DNA from 2 places in the Paenibacillus sp. GYB004 genome. Region 1 is predicted to be linked to the other one. Evidence: a T-box and tRNA genes for the amino acid it is inferred to sense, from the RefSeq annotation. Region 1 holds a T-box; the other holds one or more tRNA genes.
The links. The T-box of region 1 lies ahead of PV433_RS23425 (glutamate--tRNA ligase). A T-box ahead of a tRNA ligase gene usually reads a tRNA of that ligase, here a tRNA-Glu.

Region 1 (10,681 bases):
ACGCCGCCGCCGCGTCCTCCCGCCGATATGTCGACCACGCACTTTTCCGATTTCGTTGTAAGCTCGATCGGTCCTGCGGTATGATCGAGAACCCGGCAGCCGAGCGCATCGTCGATCCACAGCTTTTTCTGGTCGCCGACCCCGTCCAGGTTCGTTCCCGAGAAGGTGCAGTAAATCGAGCGCTTTGTCCCGGAAGCAGTCAGGATCACACCACCCAGGCCGCAGCTTTCCGCTTGCAAGTCGTAGCTTTTGAGTGCAAAGCATCCCCGGGCCTCCAGCCCGTACCGGCCGAAGAAGGCGATCTCCACAGCAAACAGCTTCACTTCCTCGTTGTTCTCGATATAGACGGCGGAACCGTTCGTTTTCTCGGTGCCCGCCGTATGGTTCCAGCCGAACAGCTTCGCCCGCGACAAGACGCCTTCGTTGCCGCTGATGATCTCGATACCGTTGGCGGACGATCCCGGCGCAAGCGGGATGAAGAAAACGTCGTCGATCAGCCACATGTCGCACTGGAGAGTCTTGACCAGCGCCGCGCCCATATACTGGCCGCTCAGACCGCTCGCGATTACCGGATTCCGGCACCGCTGGAAGACGACCCCTTTGACCGCAAGTCCCCGCCCGTCGAAGGCCATATCGCAGCAGGACACGTCGCTTAGGTAAGTAGCCGGATTGTAGAAGCGGAAGTACGCCTCGCCGGTAAAAGAGCCCCCGTTGCAAATCCGCGTCATCAGGCGGTGGCCCCGAAGGTGGATGCCCCAGCCGGACAGCACGACTTCCCGGTCGAGCCGGATGCTGCCCCGGGGAAACAGGAGCGTGGCGCCTACGTTCGTCTGGTACGATTGGCCGGTCGGGTTTTGGTTGAACGAGAGAGCGTAGGCGGCCGCTTGCATAATGACATCATACGAATCGGTCTGGCCGGTCGGATCGATTCCGAACTCCTCCAGGGGGATTTCCGCTTTCACGGGCCGTACCCAGCATCCCGTTCCGGAAGGAGCGGTTTCGCCGATACCGTTCAGAAACCCGGACAGATTGGAGAAATCCGGCAGCAGGGGAACAGTTGGACTAATGACGGCCCCGCCGTTATGATCGGCTCTCGGACGAGCGGCATCCCAGTAAAAAGGGCCGCCGCCTATCGTATGGCCGGGTCTGTAACCGATCAGTTGCACGCACTCGCCGTCCGTGCCGCCTTCCAGTCCGACCAGGTCGAGCATACTCGACAGGGAGCATATTGGCGTATCACACGCCGCGTTGCCATTTTCGTGTCCATTCGCATTACCATTTCCGTGTCCATTCCCTCTGCCGCTCCCCTTGCTGTTCCCATCGCTGCCGCCGCCGTACACCTGGTTCTGGACGGAACCTTCGCCGAATGGCGCCCCGGATACGATTCCGGCTGTGGCAAAGGTCGCGCCGACCGCTCCGATCCCGAGTCTGGCAAGCATTTGTCTCCGGCTGATCGCTTCTCTGTTCATTTTCCAGCACCGCCTTTTTAGAGAGTTAAGGGTGGGTTCGATTACTTGCCGGCCGCCGCCTGAATTTTTTTGTTCGTTTGCTCCTCCGCATCGCGCAGCGCCGAATTGGCGTCTTTCTCGCCGACGATAACCGACAGCATCGCATTCGTCATTTCCGCCTGACCCGTTATATTATAAGGGCTGTACGGCATCGGAGCGGCCGTTTGCTGGTTGACGACGCCCTTGAAGTTTTTGCCTTTCCAGTCGCTTACGTTTTGTCCGTAGGCTCCTTTGATCTCGGCGCTCGTCACAGGCGCGAGGAAAGCTTGATCGGCACTCCGTTCTTTCAAAATCTCGTCAGACACGAGCTGGGTAATCGCCTGAAACGCCTCCTTGCGGTGCTCGCTTGTGGCGGACAGGCCCACGTATACCGGATAAGGCTGGGAGCCGATATTTTTAAGCCCTTTCATCTCCGGCAAGCTGACCAGATCCCAGTTCAGACCGCTTTTGTTCGCCAGAGAAGCTCCGTTGTTAAACGCGATATGCATGGCCGCCGTTTTTTCGTTGTAAAACAAGTTCGATTGATCGTTCACGGCGAGTTGTTTCTTGGTCGGGTTGTAGCCTGGCAACGTATAGAAGGGAACGAGCACGTCGAGAAACGTTTTCCACTGATCCTTCTGCAGTGCCGCCGCGTTTGTTTTCGGATCGACGAAGCCGAGCGAGAACTGGTTGACCGCAATGAGGTTGGAGGGAGCGCCGGCCAAGCCCCGGTACATCACGCCTCCGTCTTCGCGGGTAAGCCGTTTGGCCGTGTCGAGCAGTTCCTCCCAGGTCATGCCGTCCTTCGGATAGGAGACCCCGAACCGGTCGAAGATGTCTTTGTTGTAATATAGGGCGAGGCGCAAATCGTAAAATGGAAGCGCTGACAATTTGCCGTCGCTCATCCCGGTAATTGCGTCCAGATACGATTTCTCGAACCGGTTCAGGTCGTACTTGGCCGAAGCGACCAGGTCTGCCATATCGCCGAACAGCTCGTATTGCTTCATGCTGCTGAGTACGTTATACGAGCCGAGTATCAGATCCACCTTCGTATTGGTAGCCATAAACTGGTCGATACCCTTGTCGTTATTAATGATTTCCAAGGAAAAGTGCGGGTATTTCCGTTTGATCGGTTCCTCATAGTTGGCCTTTAATTCTTCAAGCGGCATGCTCGATTTGGACGCCAGAAATAATTTCAGCGCCACAGGCTCCACCTTGCCGGAGACGTCCGGCGCCGGTTCCGCCGGTTTACTCCCGCAGCCGGCGGCAGCTAGAGCAGTCATGCCGGCCAATAACGATACGCACACGATTGTGCTGCCGTTCATGTGAAAACCTCCTTTTTGGTTTTTGTAGTGTAAATGTAATTCCCATTTCATTCTACATCGCCAATTCCGGGACTGTCAACAGGATTACGAGTACATTATGAATGGGTGAGGGAAAAGCCCCCCAACTCCGGCACCAAGTTCACCTTTGATTTGGAGAAACTCGGGCTGCTGAAGGATACTTCGCCGCTGATCAAAAGCAGGAAATTCGACGTAAACCAAATTGATCCGGTGGCGATGGAAGGATTGAAGGTTTATTTCGAGAAAGATACAATATACGGTTTGCCGATCACGATTCCAATACGTCGATCTACTACAGCAAAGACATCTTCTACAAATTCGCGGTACCCTATCCGATAAGACGGCATGACGATCGATGAAACGTATGAACCCGCAAAACGGTTGACTTGGTTCGATAACGGCGTTTCCTGTCGGACGAATTACAGCTGCAGCTTGAGGAGAACCTCCGGTTCTAAAATACGCGAACATCAAGAAGCAATTCGGAGCGGACCGCAACTATTTGAAAGGTAAAAACGTAGGAGCGTTTATGGCCAACGATATTGCGCCTTCCCCGAAATCCGTCTCCAAATACGATTTGATCACTGCATAGGAAGTAGAAGCTGCGTTCCGCGATGTCATCCATGCAAAAACCGACCTAATCACGGCACTTCGAACCGCGGAAGAAAATCACGAACAAAAAATAGCCGCAGAGCAGCGGAAATAAGCCGTTCGCCGCGTGGCAAGTAAGCGCTTAATCGGAGATTGGAGGATGGAAGATGACAATGGAAGAGAAAGACTTGGCATTGGTGGCACAAGCTGTAATGCCGGTTACGGACGACCGTTACAAGACCCGCAGCTGGCAGGGCATCCCCGGCATCGAATGCGCCGGCAACGGAAGGTTGTGGTCGACCTTTTACAGCGGAGGGGTTGAGGAAGGGCCAGACAATTATGTCGCGCTTGTCACGAGCGGGGACGGAGGCCGGACTTGGACGGATATCCGCTATGTAGTTGATCCGCCGGGACAGGTGAGGGCATACGACCCTTGTTTATGGCACGACCCGTCGGGGCGGCTGTGGCTGTTCTGGGCGCAAAGCTACGGCTGGTACGACGGGCGCTGCGGCGTATTCGCGGCGACCTGCGACAACAGCGGCGACGAAGAGGCGATATGGAGCGAGCCTCGGCGCATCGCGGATGGTATTATGATGAACAAGCCGACCGTACTCGCGAGCGGCGAATGGCTGATGCCGATCGCAGTATGGGCTTGCAAGAGCTCCGACCTGAACCATATGCCCGAAGAACGGTTCTCCAACGTACACCGTTCGACCGATCAGGGCGCGACGTTCCACAAGCTCGGCTTCGCGGATATTCCGACCCGCGGCTTCGACGAGCATATGATCGTGGAACGAGGCGACGGTAGCTTGTGGATGCTTGTTCGTACGTTGTACGGCATCGGACAGTCGGAATCCCGCGACCGGGGGCGCACCTGGACGCCGGGGGAACCTTCCGCGCTCAGCGGACCCGACTCCCGGTTTTTTATTCGCCGGTTGCGCTCCGGCAGCCTGCTGCTCGTCAACCATTACGAATCGGGGAATAAACGCAGCCATCTGACGGCGATGCTCTCCGATGACGACGGCCGGAGCTGGACCGGCAACCTGCTGCTTGACGAACGGAATCGCGTCAGTTATCCGGACGGCGTACAGGCCGAAGACGGACGAATCTACCTGATCTACGATCGTGATCGCAGCAATGAGAAAGAAATTCTAATGGCGGTGTTTACGGAAGAGGACATCAGAAGAGGGGAGATCCCTTCGGAAGGGGCGGCACTGAGGCAGATTGTCAATAAAGCTTGAACGCCGCGGCATGAGCGGTTATAAACGTAACCGGAGAGTGAACGGACAAAACGATCAGCACAAAAGAAACGATTACTTGGATGAGGCACTCCCTTGACGGGAGATACGGGGATATGATATTTTGTACGATAATGAAATTGCAACCCGAACCAGCCTTATATGTGCGAGTTCAAAAAGTCCGGTTTTCAGCACCGAGAAGATGGGATGAAGCAAGGAAATGAGGAGCGGAAAGTAGTGGGAGCTTTTGTGAGCACCGGAAGTTCCGACTGAATTCCATATTCGATGTCGAGTACGCTTCCTGATCGGCTTCGTGATCAAAGTGGACTTTTTGAATAACCTCTATACGAAGAGACGCGATGAAGAGGAACAGTAATCAGCCGACCGGATCGCAGAGAGCCTACTGGGGTGAGACGTAGGCATCCGGAATTGATGAAAGAAGCCTCCGAGTACCGGGCCGAAAGCAAGCGGAGTACGTCCGGCGGGAGTTCCCGTTACAGAATCGATGTCGGCGCCATGCAGCGATGCAGCAGGGCAGCCGTACTTTAAGCGGGTCGTTTTACGGCCAAATTAGGTGGTACCGCGGAAGCCAAAGCCTTTCGTCCTTATGAGGATGAGGGCTTTTTTGTTTTTCATTTCAACTATCGCGAAAGGATGAACCTGGATGACGACTTTAAACGAGCTCGCCGATTTGTTGTTTCCGAACGTTACCCGAACTCCCGAGGATGTGCTTGCGTTATATCCGCCGAGAAGTTTGCCGCAGGGCGCGAAAGTGACGAGGTTCGCCCCGAGCCCGACCGGTTTTCTGACGATCGGGGGGCTGTACGCCACGATGATCTCGGAGCGGCTGGCGCGAAGCAGTGGCGGCGTCTTTTACTTGCGGATCGAAGATACGGACAAGAAGCGCGAGGTCGAGGGCAGCATGGCCGATATGATCGAGTCGTTGGCCGCGTTCGGTATCGCGATCGATGAAGGGCCTGCCGCCTCCGGCGAGGAGATCGGCGCGTACGGCCCGTACCGCCAAAGCTCGAGAGTGCCGCTGTACCACGTATGGGTGAAGCAGCTGGTCCGGCAAGGACTCGCGTACCCTTGCTTCTGCACGGAGGAGGAGCTTCAGACGATCCGCGACAAGCAGCAGGAGCAGAAAGTGACGCCCGGTTATTACGGCGAATGGGCCGTTCACCGCTTCCTGACTCCGGAGCAGGCGAAGGAGGAGCTGGCGGCGGGCAAGCCGTATGTGATCCGGCTGAAATCGCCGGGATCGCCCGCGAACCGGGTCAGCTACATGGATCTGGTCAAAGGCCCGATCGAGATGCCCGAGAACGATCACGATATCGTTCTGCTGAAATCGGACGGTATCCCGACGTATCATTTCGCCCATGCGATTGATGACCGGCTGATGGGGACGACCCACGTTTTCCGCGGAGATGAATGGTTGTCCTCGGTGCCGATTCATCTGCAGCTGTTCGAGGTGCTGGGATTCCCGCGGCCGGAATACGGCCATATCGCGCCGATCATGAAGATGGACGGAACGTCGAAGCGGAAGTTCAGCAAGCGCAAAGACCGGGACGCTACGGCTAATTATTACCGGAGCCAAGGATATCCGAGTCTGGCGATTAATGAATATTTCATGACGCTGATCAATTCACACTACGAGCAGTGGCGGATGGACCACCCGGCGGAGCCGTACACCCGGTTTGCGATCGATACGAACAAAATGAACGCCAGCGGCGCTTTGTTCGACATGGATAAGCTGAACGATATTAGCAAGGATGCGATCGCGAAATTAAGTGCGGAGTCCGTCTACGCAGAGACGTCGGGTTGGGCGGAAGTGTACGACCCGGAACTGTACGGCTGGCTGGGCGAGAATAAGGATTACGCGCTGAACATCTTCCGCATCGGAAGAACGCTGGAGAAGCCGCGCAAAGATATGGCCAAGTGGGGAGACGTAAGAAGCTCTGTCGCGTTTTTCCACGACGGCTGGTTTGAAGGCGCAACGTCCGGCGGATACCCGCTGCCGCCGTCGGTCGATGATATGACCGCGAAAGGAATCGCAGGGGAGTTTCTGAACCGTTACGATCCGCGGGACGACCGGAACGCCTGGTTCGGCAAGGTGAAGGAGATCGCCGAGGCATTTGGCTTCGCCCAAGATACGAAAGCGTATAAGAAACATCCGGAAGCTTACAAAGGGAGTGTCGGAGATGTCGCCGCTGTCCTGCGATCGGCCTTGTCGGGCAGGCTGAACGCCCCGGATCTGTACGATGTGATGAACGTGATGGGAGAGGAGCGGGTGCGCGGCAGACTGAGCCGGTTTGTGCAGGGCTAAGACGGGCCGGGAATGGTTTTCCTGTGGATCGGAGGACCTCCTCCCGCCAATGCCGCCGATTTGCTTTTTCGCTGTCTTGAGGCACATGTGGTATGATTTTACTAACGGATTGCGGGTATGCTGCTCGAAGCCGATTCGTCCATTACCTCCGCAAAGCGCGGCGTTAGCGGACGTCATCTATGCAGTGCAGACGGCGGGAATGGAGCTGTTCTCGGATATTGTGACGCAGCAGCTGCTGTGCAGATAGATTTTGCAAGACATGAAGAGGAGAAGGGGAGAGTATACAATGCCGCCAATTGTACAAGGGTTGATCAAGCTGGCCCTCGTTGCGGTCGTCATTTTCGCCGCGTTTAAGTATCACATCGGTGCGGGGATCGGGGTGCTCGTGCTGCTGCTCGCGTTCTGGATCTACAAGAGCCGTTCCGCGATCTATGCGCAGCAGGGCAATGTAGCGTATATGAAGGGCGATATGAAGACGGCGCTCGCCAAGCTGGAGAAAGCGTACCAGACCAAGCCGTTCCATCCCCAGCATATCGCCGGCTACGGCTTCCTGCTGGCGAAGGCGGGAGAGACGGAGCAAGCGGAGCAGGTGTTAAACGAGGTGTTGTCCGGCCAGCTTTCGAACGAGATCCGGCTGCAGGCTCAAGTGAACCTGGCGACCGTGTACTGGCTGCAGGGCAAGCGGGACGAAGCGCACAACCTGCTGGCGACTGTGTACGAAAACTATAAAAACACGACGGTATACGGAAATTTGGGTTATTTCAAGCTGCTGCGCGGCGAGCTGGACGATGCGCTCCGCTTCAACCGGGAGGCGTACGAGTACAACGACGGCGATGTGACGATCCTCGATAATTTGGCGCAAACGTATTATTTGCTCGGCCGGTTCGAGGAAGCGGCCGAGATGTACGCGAAAGCGGTGGATAAGTCTCCGAAGCATGCGGAGTCGTACTACTATTATGCGCTGACGCTCCAGGAGCTGGGACGTCTTGAGGAGGCCGCCGAGCAGATCGGCTATGCGAAGCATAAGGAGCTCGCGCTGATTACGACGGTAACGAAGGAGCAGATCGAAAATTTGGCGCAACAGCTGGAGCAAGAGGTAGAGCCGGAGTCGGAGTCAGGGGCGGAACCTGACCGGGACGACGACCGATAAGAGCGCCGCAGACGGATGGCCGCTATGGAACCTGGAACGCACCACCCTGCATGGGGGGCGAGCCTTTCTATAGCGGCCTTGCCGCGTTCTGACGGCGGTCGGCCGCCTGCCAGGAGTAGAAGCTGTACCGATTTTTGCCGAGCTCCTTCGATACGTAAAGCGCCGTATCGGCCCGCTTGCATAACGTCTCGACGTCGATGCCGTCATGGGGGGCCAGCGATATCCCGATACTGACCGAGATGCTCGCCTTCTCAAGCTGCGAGTGCCGCTTGATCGGTCCCCGAACCGCTTCAATCAGCTGCACCGCCGCATGTTCCGCTTCCTCCTTGCTAGCCGAAGGCATGAGGATGACGAACTCGTCGCCGCCGAGCCGCACGGCGGCATCTCCTTTGCGAAGGACGGAGCGGATGCTGTGGGCGACCCGCTTCAGCAGCAGATCGCCGGTATCGTGACCGTGATCGTCGTTAACCGATTTGAAATTATCCAGGTCGATCATAAGCAGGGCGAGCGTATCTCTGTTATCCGCCAGCATCGATACCAGCAGCTCCTCGAAAGCCGCGCGGTTGTGCAGGCCGGTCAAGCTGTCGTGAAAGGCGAGATGCATCGGCCTGGCCACCCATTTGGAGATAATGAGGGCCAGAACGACTGTTACGAACAGGACTGCGATCAGTTGAACGATGAACGTCCTCCGGTTTTCCTGCAGGAAAGCTTGCAAGTCTTTGTCGTTGTATATGATTTCGAGCACTTTCGTCTGCGTGGAACCGCTGTCGTACTTGGAGTCGTAGTTCACATAGCGGTAGATCGCCGGCAGCCCGTACCAGTCGCCGCGAAATTCGCCCGTTTGTCCGGTTGTGAACGTTTTCTCGAACGCATCCCTTCGCGGGCCAGACAGCTTGCTTGCGTCGGCCAGCTCGCCCAAAGCGTGGCCGCCCATATTCAGCACATTGATCTCGTAAAAAGAGTCGTCCTGGGCTACGAGCTCGTCGATCGCCTGGAAGAAGTTGAAATGCTGGTAGATCATACTGTCCTGCAGCGTGTAGCCGAGCTGAAATATAACCTTTTTGTCGGGTGACGCCATGTAACTGTATTTTTTCAAAATGCCGGTGTTTTGCTCGATATCGATTCCGTCATGATAAAATTCCCCAGTGCTCCGCCGCTCCTTCAAAATGGCGGCCAGCTTGCCGCAGCAAGCTTTAAAGTCCAGCCCGACTTCGTCCCGCAGGCTGCTGTAGGCGATTACATCATTCTCATCGATGATGTGGATGTCGTAGGAAAGCTCTTTCTTCAGCGCTTCCAGATCCCAGTCGCTTACAGTCGGAGCGTTCTCATATTTGTTCAGCAAATAAACGGTGCTGTCCCGCATCTTGGCGGCTATATTCTCGCCGAGCACATAATACGCTTTCTCCATCGATTCCAGTGCGTACTTGACGGTTTGCTCGCTTTTCCGGACTTGCTCCGCCTTGCCCAGACGGGCTTGTTCTTTCAGACGATAATGATCCATCAGGGCGATCGCGACGGACAGCGCCATCGCGAAAATGATCATTGCAATCGTCAATTTCATCCTAAACCGAGAATTCACAGAAATACCTCCGTCACAAGCCCAGATGTCGCGCGTCGAATAAGGATATATATTCCACATGAGTTCACAATTACCTCTACGCCCGGATGCTGAAATTCGGGGAAACTGCCCGAAAATTACTGCGCTCGAATTAGGGTTGACTTCCTGGATTGCATCGTTCAGCGGTTCTGCCTGTAGAGCGAAAAAAAGCGTTCCGAGCCGCCATCGAGGCGGTCCGGGACGCTTATTCGTTACAGCAGCTTCGTCGTCCATGATTCGCAGTTCCAAACCTCGGTCGCGACGTCGCGGTAAAATTCCGGTTCGTGAGAGATCAGCAGGATGGTTCCTTTGTAAGCTTGCAGCGCGCGCTTCAACTCATCCTTGGCATCGACATCGAGATGGTTCGTCGGCTCGTCGAGCACGAGCAGGTTCGTTTCTTTGTTGATCAGCTTGCATAGGCGGACTTTAGCTTTCTCGCCGCCGCTCAGCACGTCGATCCGGCTCTCGATATGTTTCGTCGTCAGACCGCATTTGGCGAGCGCCGCGCGGACTTCGAATTGCGAGAGTGAAGGAAATTCGTTCCATACTTCGTCGATGCAGGTCGTGCTGCCCGATCCCTTCATCTCCTGCTCGAAGTAGCCGATATACAGATGCTCTCCTAGCTCCACCGATCCGCCAAGCGGCTGGATCTCGCCGAGAATGCTGCGCAGCAGCGTCGTTTTCCCGATGCCGTTCGAGCCGACGAGGGCGATCTTCTGGCCGCGTTCCACGCGCAGATCCAGCGGCCGTGACAACGGTTCGTCATAGCCGATGACTAGACCTTTCGTCTCGACGACCAGTTTGCCGGACGCTCTGGCGTCCTTGAAGCGGAATTCCGGCTTCGGCTTCTCCTTGGCGAGCTCGATGACGTCCATCTTGTCCAGCTTCTTCTGGCGCGACATCGCCATGTTGCGGGTCGATACCCGGGCTTTGTTGCGGGCTACGAAGTCTT
Region 2 (10,681 bases), on a different contig from region 1:
CCATAAATGCAAAAAAATCGCACATTCGCGATTGTAGTCTACTATTTAAATAAAATGGCGGAGCTGACGGGATTCTCGTTACTCCGTAACGAGACTGCGAAGCTTATACTACCGAAGTAACGCTTCGACGAACCTAAAGGTTCTCATCCGTACTGTAAGTAATACAAATGGCGGAGCTGACGGGATTCGAACCCGCGGTCTCCTGCGTGACAGGCAGGCATGTTAGGCCACTACACCACAGCTCCACTATGTAAATCAAATTGCGGGGGCAGGATTTGAACCTGCGGCCTTCGGGTTATGAGCCCGACGAGCTACCGGGCTGCTCCACCCCGCGTCGTTATAATTCGGATCTCGTCCGCCGCAGCAACAGCTGCGTTCCGTTTGATCACTTTTCATACTATACTATGATTGCACGCGTAATGCAAGGCCTTTTCCCGTAATCCCGCAAACACAGAATGCTCTGAATTGTCCGACACCGATTAGAAGCCCCTGCATAACAACCAAATGTGGCAGCTTGCGGTCGACCAATCGTATTCATGCAGCATATCCGCAATACCCCGTTGTTGGGAGATGTCTCGCACCGCAGCCGTCCTTTCGCTGTCCTCGTATGCTATAATTAGCGATAGAATAGGGTAACCCGCTTACCGTCTAACCAGACGCCGATTCTCCGCCTGACCGTTTCCCGGCAGCCGAATCCCAATTGTAGCGTGGAAGGGAGCTGACCATGTGAGTATTTCGTTTATGTTGCTGATCGCCGGAGGTTTGTTCCTCCTTCTCGTCGCCGCCCTTGTGATTATCTTGCTATTGAAGAAATAATTCTTGTAAAAGAAGCCCCCGAGTCGCCTAAGTCGAGGAGTACAGGTCTGCCTGATTTGCTCTTTCTACCCGGCCAGCAAATTAGAGCTAAAATCGCTCTTATTACACCTCAAATGGCCGTCCGCACCGGAATAGGTGACGATAGAGGCTCTTATATCGCTGGAAAACTGCGATTCCGGGTAAATGTTCGATTATAAGAGCTGGAAACCGCTCCTATTCCTCCACAAACCGCTGCCTGCGCCGAAGTAAGATATACTAAACGGGGGACCTAAGTAGTAACCTACTCTTATCCGCAAAACCACGGTGGACCAATCCGAAAGCTGGACCCTTTCCGGTTCAGCCCTTACTCTTGGCTAGCGGCAGGCGCTCTCCAGTCCCCGTTCCGGACTTTCGCCGTATAGATGACGCCCAGGCCGGGCGCACCGAAACGAACATCCCCGGAACCAAAACGGTCCGGGGGATGTTCACAGCTTAAGCCCATCGGATCGCGGCAACCGGAGCACCGGCGGCAACATTCCCCGCAAGCGCCGCCGATATCGTCACCGCATTGCCGGCAATCGCCGAAATGGTAGTCCACTGCGTCGTCCGGTCGTCCAGGCAAACGGCGAGCACGTCGCCGACACTCATGCCGGACACATCGGTCACCGGCAGCACGTCAGCTCCCGAGCTTTGCGCGGTCGATACGGCCGCATCCGTTCGGCCTGCGCATATCCACAAGCCGGTTCCGTCGCTTTTCGCAACGGTCAGCCCCGGATAGACCAACCCTCTGACCGGTTTGGCCGCTTGCACCAGAGGGCGGTGCTGCCTTCTGCCTATATCGTCCACGGACCAACCGGCGGCATTCGTCCTGACATACGCTTTCAGCCTTGCATATTATTTTTACAACAAGTTCAAGAGAAAGTATGGGGTAACGCCGAATCAGTTCCGCAAATCTTATTCAGGTGCTTTCGCAGAAGCGCTGCGGTAACATGCGAAAAGAAAAGAACGCCCTTCGATTGAACCCGGGCGTTCCTCGTGCACATATTCATACAATGGCGAATGCGACTACCCTCTCGGCCAGCCTCGCGTTAGCAAGCTCGCCCATGCGCAAATGCAGGAAAATCGCCCGCTTAAACAACTGCGCTTCCGTCGCGCCCTTTAACGGCCTCATTATGTACATTTCCGGGTAGCGATCCAATTGCAATTTTGCGTTATTCGTTATACGTATCCGCTATCAGGGTTACAAGTAATCGAGAGCAGTTATAGTTTCCCGTCGCACTCCCAAGGTTGCCAAGCCGGGCGCACCAAAACAAAAAAGCCTTGCTAAGCAAGGCTTTCCGGGTATTGCTATGGATGAACGCTAACGGGATCGAACCGCTGACCCCTACCCTGTCAAGGTAGTGCTCTCCCAGCTGAGCTAAGCGTTCATGAAGTATTGGCAAGCTCCGACGAACCTAATAGGTTCTCATTCCAGGCGAAGCTATAACAAGGATGGTGACCCGTAGGGGATTCGAACCCCTGTTACCTCCGTGAAAGGGAGGTGTCTTAACCCCTTGACCAACGGGCCATGCTAGTTGTTGCATTCGCTTGTCCTCACTAGGAGTGACAGCGAAATTAATCTTAGCATAAATCTATCGACTTGGCAACTAGTCTTCTACATTTTTTTATTTTCCTCCGCGAAAACGTCCAGGGCCGCGGCCCATGTAAAACCGCCACAGCCCTGCCGACGCCCGCCCGACACCTGAACAGCCTCTCGAGCCGCCGCCAACTACCGGTATGTTTTCACAAAATCGACGGCCTGGCGGATATTCGCCTCCGGATGTTCGCCAGTCTCCCGCTCGATCGTCAAATAGCCCGTATAGCCGATATCCAGCAGCGCCTGGAAGTAAGCGTCAAACGAAACATGTCCTTCTCCCAGCGGCGTTTCGGTGTACACCTTCCTGGCCCGGACCAGCTCCCGGATCTTGCCGTTCTCCTGAGGCGTATAATGAAGCGCCCCGTACACTTCGCGCGGATCGACGGCTACGAAGCGGACTCCGTCCTTCACATGCGTATGCACGATATAGTCCTTCAGCGTATATACGCCGCGAACCGGATCGTCGCCGGTAACCATCACAAGATTGGCCGGGTCGTAGTTGACGGACACCCCTTTGCCTCCGAGCGTATCGAGAAATAGCTTCAAATGATAAACGGTAGTCGGCCCCGTCTCGATGGCAAAAAAGGAGCCCATGCTCTCCGCATACTCGCACAGCTCCCGGCAAGCCGCCTGCATCGCCGCATACTCCCTGCTCTCCGTGTCGTAAGGGATAACCCCGATATGCGTCGTCACGATATCGGTCCCGAGCTCCTTGGCAAGCTCCATAATTCGTTTCGACTTCTCGACTTTCTCCGGATTGGCCGCCTCGTCCTCAAAACCGAACGCCCCCAAGTCGCCGCACAAGGCGGCTATATCCAGTCCGAGCGATGCGATATAATCTTTCAGTTCCCGCCGCGCCGGCGCCGATAATGACTGCGGCTCCATCTCCCCCCGGACGGCGTACAGCTGCACCCCTTCCGCCCCGGCTTCTTTCGCCTTCGCTATTCCTTGCATGACCCCGACTCGAAACCCGTCGGCGATAACTCCAATTTTGTTTGTCATTTTCACGGTAAGCACTCTCCCCTTCCTCGTCTCACGCTAAGTATAAGGAACAGCCGCCTCCGCTGTATTGTTCCGGCGCCGCCGTAATATTGTGCAGCCGCCCGGAAGTTGTACCCCTCCTCCACAAACCGAAAAAAGACCTGCCGCCATGGACAGGTCCCGCTTCCAGATCAGGCAAGCCGGTTTAAAAAACGGCGTTATTGCTCCGTGCAGCGCCAGCCCCGGAGGGCGGCTTTAAATGTTCGCGGATATATTGCGTCGGGGAATAACCGAACGCCTTGCGAAACGCGCGGCTGAACGTGTGGATCGAGTCGTAACGCATGATGGCGGCGATTTCCGTAATCGAATATTCTCCGGTTTTCATCAGCTCGACCGCCTTGCGCCACTTTTTCTTGACCACATAATCGCGGAGGCAGTCGCCCGTTTCCCTGGAAAACAAATGAGACAAATACGATAGGCTGTAACCGAACGCGTCGGAAATTTCTTTCAAATCCTCGATTTGCAGCAAACGGTCGTCGATGTAATGGATGGCCGCATATACGGCTCTCTTCGCAGCATTCTCGCCGCCTTCCCCGGGATATTTAGCATCCCAGTCGGAGAAAAAGTTGCGGTAGGTCAAGATCAAGATCTGCTCGAGGTACATCTGAATCATCGACTCGGAAAACCGGTTGGTGCCGCACATTTCTTTGAGCACATTGACAAACGGCGTGCGGATGTCCAGCCGGTCCCGGCAGCGGGGCGTCGCCTTGTTGTCCATCCTCTTCTTGATATCGAGGAACGGATGATCCGCAGGCAGCGACGGGTTGAAATGAAAGCCGAGGTACAAGTACCGGAACGGTTCGTCCGGATCGCTCCCGCCCTGATGGTACTCTCCCGGCTTGCCGATATAGATATCGCCCTGTTCCAGATCGAACCGGTGATCGTCGGTGGCGAACCAGCCTTTTCCCGAAACGACGTACGAGATTTCATAACAGACTTGCTGGTGATTGGAAAGGACAAAATTCGCATCACAGCTCAGATCGCCGATCTGCTGCAGCAATAAGGGTCCGTAATGCATAGGCTCGGGAAGGTGCAAACAATCGAATTGAAATCGCCGCTTGCCCGGTATGCTCGTCATCTTGGCCCCTTGGGGTACCGACATTACGACCGCTCCTCTCGTTCCGTCTCCATCGCCCTGCTCCTCTCCATCATACCCACTTTCCCTAAAGTACCGCAATAGGAAGATCACGGTCCACCCGTTGAAACGTTGCGGCACCCTCCTACGGAAATAGGCGCGAGGCTGGGCGGGGAAGCGTAAGAGGAGTAGAGAAGCTGTATTCTCCCGCCGGCCCAAGTAACCGACTACTGGTGCACAGTCCGCTATTGTCCGAAGACTGCCGCTAATCCGGTAGAAACCGGCAGCCGCCTGTCCCCTATGAAACTTAACCGATCAAGGAGGAAAAGAGCAGCAGGCTGCTTGTTAGTCTAACGAACCGAGTAACCCTTAATGGGTCAAATTACAACGATATGACAATATTGCGAACTTCATAAGCGTTATTTCACTCATCCGATCACACTTTCGTCTGTTTACGACTTCATAAGGTCGCTGGAGTTCGTTAAATCAGTAAGAAGCCATTCTCCCGGCAATAAGCACGATACGATTCGTTAGCCTAAAGCATAAGCGGGTTGCCCCCGACTTTTTTGCGCCGCTTGGGGCTCCAGGGTATGAGTTTCGTACAAAAAACAAAAACAGTCCGCTCCCACTCCGTAGGCGGACTGTGTCTAATGTGATCAGGCTCCGGCTCTGCCCCTGCGGTAATCAGAAATCGAACCTGCCGCAGCTGCCAGACGGGCATTCCAAATAATTTCGTTGCCTGATACGTGATCCCGTTACTTCTCGGCGGCAATATACGCGTCGATCTCTTCGCTGGCTTCCCGTAGCGCGGTGTTCACATCTTTTTTGCCTGCCGCGTAATCTTTGTATTTCGCTTCCAGTATGCCCCGCGCCTTCGTAAACCGGGTTTGCACGACATACGGGGCCGGCTTCGTTTTCAGAATCGCTTCGATATGTTTGTTTTTAAGCAGCGGATGGTCGGCGCCGAAGTTTTTGTTGATCGCTTCGTTCTGCAGCGCGCTCAGCATAATGCCCGACCGGCTCAGCGCCGTCTGCACCTCATCGGAGGTCGCGAGCTTGATCACCTGCATCGCCTGCTCGGGATGCTTGCTGTTCGAAGCGATCTGCAGCACGAACGTCTGAACCATCCCCGACGTGTGCGGCCGCTCCGGGAAGCTCGGATATTCCGCGACGTCCCATTCGAAATCGGCGTTGGCCATCCCGTTTAACACTTCGGGGGCGGCCAGCATCGCCACGTTTTTGTCCTTCACGAACCGGTTGACCGTATTGCCGTGGCTCGTGATCTGAAATTCGTTGCCGGGGATATCGTTGATCCGCTTGGTCAGCTCGAACACTTTCCGCCATCCGTCCGTATTTACCGCAGCCTTGAGAGTAACCGGGTCGACGTAGGGGATCGACAGCGAGTTGCCGACTTTCTCGATGCCTTCCGGATCGAGACCTTTGTACTGAATTCCGCCCTCCATGCGCGTCAGCTTTTTGCCGAGCTCGATCGCCTGCTCCCAGGTCATGCCGTCGGACGGATAAGGAACGCCGAACTTATCGAAAATGTTTTTATTATAAAACGTCGCATAGTAGTTGTAGCCGAACGGGAGGGCGAACAGGCCGCCTTTGGCGATCGTATCGGATTGCAGCCTGACGCCGTCGAGGTTCGACTTCTCGAACCGGTTCAGATCCACCTCGTACTTTTTGATCAAAGGCGTCATATCGGCCAGCAGCTTGAAGTTGGCGAATTGGTCCAGCAGGCTGCCCCACCCTGTAATAATGTCCACTTCGTTCCCGCCGATGGCGAGGTTTTCGATCGGCATCGCCGTGCGTTCCAATACTTGCAGCGTGATGTGCGGATATTTCTGTTTCAGCGGCTGAACGAACAACTGCTCGATGATCTCCGGAGTAAGCGCGCCATAATTGTACAATTTCAGCGTTACCGGCTCCATTTTGACCGGCGTTTCCTCCGGCTTGCCGCTGTCGCCTGCCTTGGGCGTCCCCGAGGAACCGCAGCCGCTCGCGAATACCGCCAGCAAAGCCATACTCCATATGAGCTTTTTCATACTTCTGCCCCCATTTCACAAGAATAAAATGTAACCGTTTGCAAATAAAGCTGAGAAAATAACTCCCCCATTAACGCGTCCTTTCGCGGAAACCGTTGTTCCTCTTCACCCAAAACGGCACCCCCTCCTTGATCGTTGTTCCGTTATAAGCCTAGTATAGAAAATCGCCGGTTCCGCTGTATTGATCCTAATCCGCCGCAATATTGTGCAGACGCCGCGATTGAGCCGGAAACAGCCGGTCCAGCCTGGCCGCGGCTGCGGCGGCGAATCGTCTCTCCCTTGTGCAGCAACAGCCCTTACCCGAGACACGAGAAAAAGCCCGCAGCCTGCATTCGCGCAGACAACGAGCCTTTCCTCACACTTTCCTTATTTCACGGTAATCTGCAAAGCCGCCCCGAGCTTGAACTCGAAGCCTTCGCTGTCCTCTTCCTCCTCATCATCGTCATCATCGTTATCGGCAGATTCGACTTCCACAGAAATCGTCGTCGTTCCTTTGTTGTGCGCCTTCAGCCGGCTCTGCCCGTTGACGTTGGCGATATTCGGGTGCTCGCTGTCCCAGTCGAGTTCATATCCCGACAGGTCGGCTTCGGTGCCGTCCGCGTACCAGCCTTTCACCTGGAGCTGAACAGTTTCGTTTTTGGTCAGCTCCGTCTTGGGCGATACGATCGTTATCGAAGCCGGCCACATCAGTTGACGGGCGAGCGGGATGACGAACGTGTTACCGGGCGCAACGTCGTACTTAAACCCTTGCGACAAATCGGTCGTACTGGCATAAGAGCGGATGAGCGTAATATCGCCGAGATCAAGCTCGTACAGTCCCCCGCCAAGCGGCACGACGTCCTTGATCAGATAGACCGCATTGCGCTGGCCGTCGTTGCGCACGTAGACCGATCGGCCGATCAGACTGCCCGGCTGCTGATCTTGCAGATCAAGCTGTACCTGAAGCTTGTTCTGAAGCGACAACTCCCTCGTAAAGTCGGTGACCGTTCCTTCCAGACGGGCAACTCCTGTGTTCGCGTATCCGGCGTACTCCGGACCGGTTCTGCCGATAGAGGCGCCGTTGCTTATGTAGCTGAACACCGGCTGGCCGCCGTTTTCGGAGTAGACGCCGAAAGAGCCTTGGAAGCGGATTTTGCCGTCGATCACATAGGCCGCATCCGGGTTCATCGAGCTGACGACGTAGTCGGTCCGGCCGTTCGCCAGCTGCACCTTGACTGCCCTCACGCCGTACACGTCGGCCGATACCGAGCCTGGCGCTGCCGATACGGATGCTTGCGAAATATCGCTGATGAAACGGGAGTTCTCGTAAGGCTCGATCACCGACGTGAACGTACTGTCCAGATTCGCGCCGCTGCGATGGGCGACGACGTATTTGAGACTTTCCGGGTTGCCGGGCTTATTGCGCGGCGGAACCCCGTCGGCCAAAGCTACGTCGTCCAGATCTCCGAGCATCGTCATCCGCACGTGAATATCCCGGTCGACCGGATGAACGTTCCACGTATCCTCCACGTCGTAATCCACGCTGAACGCCGCGGACGGCTCGTTGTCACGCTCCACGTTTTTCAGCCAATGGAAGCCCGGTCCGGCATATCCCGATCCGGTTACACTGTCGTTTGCCGGTCTGACGCCGAATTCGACGCCCGGTCCGGCATACGTTCCCGTCGGCTGCGCCGTCAGCGAGAGCCCTTCGGTCGTTACCGGTCCTTCTGCGGCATGGAAGCTGAAATGATGCTCGCTGCCGCCCTTCACCCGGAAAAAGTCAACGACATACGAGTTCGCCTCGTCCACCTTCACCATCGCCGAGGTCCGTTTGTACAGCTCGGTTTGCGGATACGCTTTTGGAGCTTCGGCCTCGAACAGTTTGACCATCGAGCTGTCGTCGTACAAGGTCGGAGTGCCGTCCCAAACCGCCGCCTGTTTTTTCTTATCGACCATAACCGTATTATGGCTGATCGTATTATTCACCCATTCGAACCGGTTCACGTCGGTCGCATTCGCCTGTTCGGGGTATCCGAGGTCCGGGAGCAGATCGATACCGAAGCCGTACAAGCCCAGATTCAGCATATCCCGGTGCCCGTGGCCGCTCGTCCGTCCGTAGTACGTCCACATCGCACGTCTCGTATCCGCTCCGGTGCCGGCCGCCCCGTCCCTAAGCGCCGCCAGGCCGTAACCGGTCAAGTTCGTGCTGTCGAGATCGAGCGGGCCATGCTGCGCAATGACGGCTTCGATGTCTGCCGCAACCTGATTCGGATTGGCCGTATACACGTCGGAATGAATCCCTTCCGTCTTATTGCCGTTCAGCATATAAGCAAGCTGGGCGTATACCGGATCGCCGAACCGTTCGAACGCTTTGATCGACTGGGCTTTATCGACCTGGATGCCGGGCTGCCCCGTCGTGCCGCTGTCGCCGATCGAAGGCGTATACCGGCCCAGCATCGTCAGCGGATACATCGCCTGGAACATTTTGCGGAACTTCACGTTTTCATACAAGTCGGCCGCCGGATATTTGTCATACCCGTCCAGCGCATCGGCAACTGTCAAGTACGTATTGAGCCACAGCTTGTTGTAGCCCGGTCCCGCTTCGTTGCCGTGCCCGTCGCGGTCGACATCGTTCACCATACTGAACAGCACGTTGCCTCCGGTGACACGTCTAGGGATCTGATTGACGAACGCCCCCGGCTGGAAGACGAAATCGAGCCAGTCTTTCGTCTCCGGCAGCGTATCGTGAACGACCGCGGCCAGCGCTACCGCGCTTTGATGGAATCCGTTATTGCCGCGGATCTGATCCCAGTACATGCCCGGCTGCACTTGCCGCAGAATGCCGTCCTCGATGTTCCGGCGGATCTTCGTGCCGCTCGATTTCATAGGCAGTTTGTACTGCTGGCCTTTGGCCTGGAGAAACGCCACGACGTCCGGCGCATCAAACGCGGTGAAAAAGGCGTCGTAAGCGCCGACAAATACTTTGACGAGCGATGTTTCCCAGATCGATCCTACCGCTTTACCGTCCCCGGTGCCCCCGTGGGAGTTGACATACACCGCGTTGCTGAATTCGGCCACGTCGAGCGACGGATACACGTCGGCCACCCGGTCGAGCAGGACCGCGCCGGCTTTGGCATATTTCTCGTCTCCGGTGTATACGTACGCGCTTTGCAAATGGCTGAGCGCGCCGTTCACGTTGGCGGGGCTGCCGTACCAGGCGAACCAATGCGCATAATACGCGATAAACGTATACCGCTTGTTCGTCTGCGGATCTACCCAGCCGTAGCCGTCGTCGACGCCCCATGTCGGGCCTTTGTCCGGATACAGCGTGTTCACCAGAAGCGAGCGGTCGGCTAATGCCGGATTAAAATTGCCGTGCTCGTCCAATCCGCTCTGGTAATAGGCTCCGAAATCGTTTGTCGGAAACTTGTAGCCGCTTGCCGGGTCGGTAATTTTCCACGGATCGTTCAGCGGGTCCGCTTTCCACGGATAGTTGCCGTACGATTTCAGATCGCCGGATACCGGGCTGAAGTTGCCGGTAAGCTGATTCGTGTTATAACTGCGCGGGATGGCCTGGGTCGGCACGAGGTTCCACAGTCCCTCGTACCCGAGCGCGACGAAGGCGTCCGCTTTGGCCAGCACGCTATCGCGCAATGCCGCCGCCCAGTCGTACTGCTGGACGTTTTGCCGCGCCGCTGCCATTTTCGCATCCGTCATATACGTCCTTCGCGTCTTGCTGTTCGTCACCTGATCGCTGTTGATCAGCACGAGGCGATGCGGATACATGACCGTTCCCGTGCCGTTGCCGACTCCGTTGCCCTTGCCGGTTACGGTCAGCGTAATCGTATGCGTCCCGGCGGTCAGCGGCAGCTCCTGCACATACAGATCGGGCCGCGGATATTTGCCCGTCACGCTGTAGAAGCCGTACTGCGACGCCTTGACTCCGTCGATGCTGACGTCGGCCGTGCCGCCGTCTTGTCCGGTCATGCCGCCAAGCTTCACAATGTAATTTCCGGCCTGGGCGACCTGAAATTCGAACGTGCGGAACGGCGCCGTCAGCGTCGATTCAATCTTCACTCCATATGTAGCGTTCGTCACTTTGGGTGC

Region 2: it has a tRNA-Glu gene. The T-box ahead of PV433_RS23425 (glutamate--tRNA ligase) is inferred to sense a tRNA for this amino acid. The anticodon was not compared.

The regions. Positions count from the first base shown of each region.
Region 1 is NZ_JARBDB010000057.1:991-11,671, reverse strand. Features, by position in the region: gene PV433_RS23440 (hypothetical protein) at 1-1,469, opposite strand, end outside; gene PV433_RS23435 (ABC transporter substrate-binding protein) at 1,511-2,812, opposite strand; gene PV433_RS23430 (sialidase family protein) at 3,586-4,659, shown strand; T-box leader at 5,007-5,266, shown strand; gene PV433_RS23425 (glutamate--tRNA ligase) at 5,321-6,982, shown strand; gene PV433_RS23420 (hypothetical protein) at 7,032-7,229, shown strand; gene PV433_RS23415 (tetratricopeptide repeat protein) at 7,269-8,132, shown strand; gene PV433_RS23410 (GGDEF domain-containing protein) at 8,200-9,711, opposite strand; gene PV433_RS23405 (ABC-F family ATP-binding cassette domain-containing protein) at 9,942-10,681, opposite strand, start outside.
Region 2 is NZ_JARBDB010000017.1:186,969-197,649, reverse strand. Features, by position in the region: tRNA gene PV433_RS10115 (tRNA-Asp) at 169-245, opposite strand; tRNA gene PV433_RS10110 (tRNA-Met) at 261-334, opposite strand; gene PV433_RS10105 (hypothetical protein) at 1,288-1,641, opposite strand; gene PV433_RS10100 (hypothetical protein) at 1,841-1,966, opposite strand; tRNA gene PV433_RS10095 (tRNA-Val) at 2,150-2,222, opposite strand; tRNA gene PV433_RS10090 (tRNA-Glu) at 2,288-2,362, opposite strand; gene PV433_RS10085 (sugar phosphate isomerase/epimerase family protein) at 2,564-3,433, opposite strand; gene PV433_RS10080 (AraC family transcriptional regulator) at 3,618-4,574, opposite strand; gene PV433_RS10075 (ABC transporter substrate-binding protein) at 5,303-6,595, opposite strand; gene PV433_RS10070 (heparinase II/III domain-containing protein) at 6,962-10,681, opposite strand, start outside.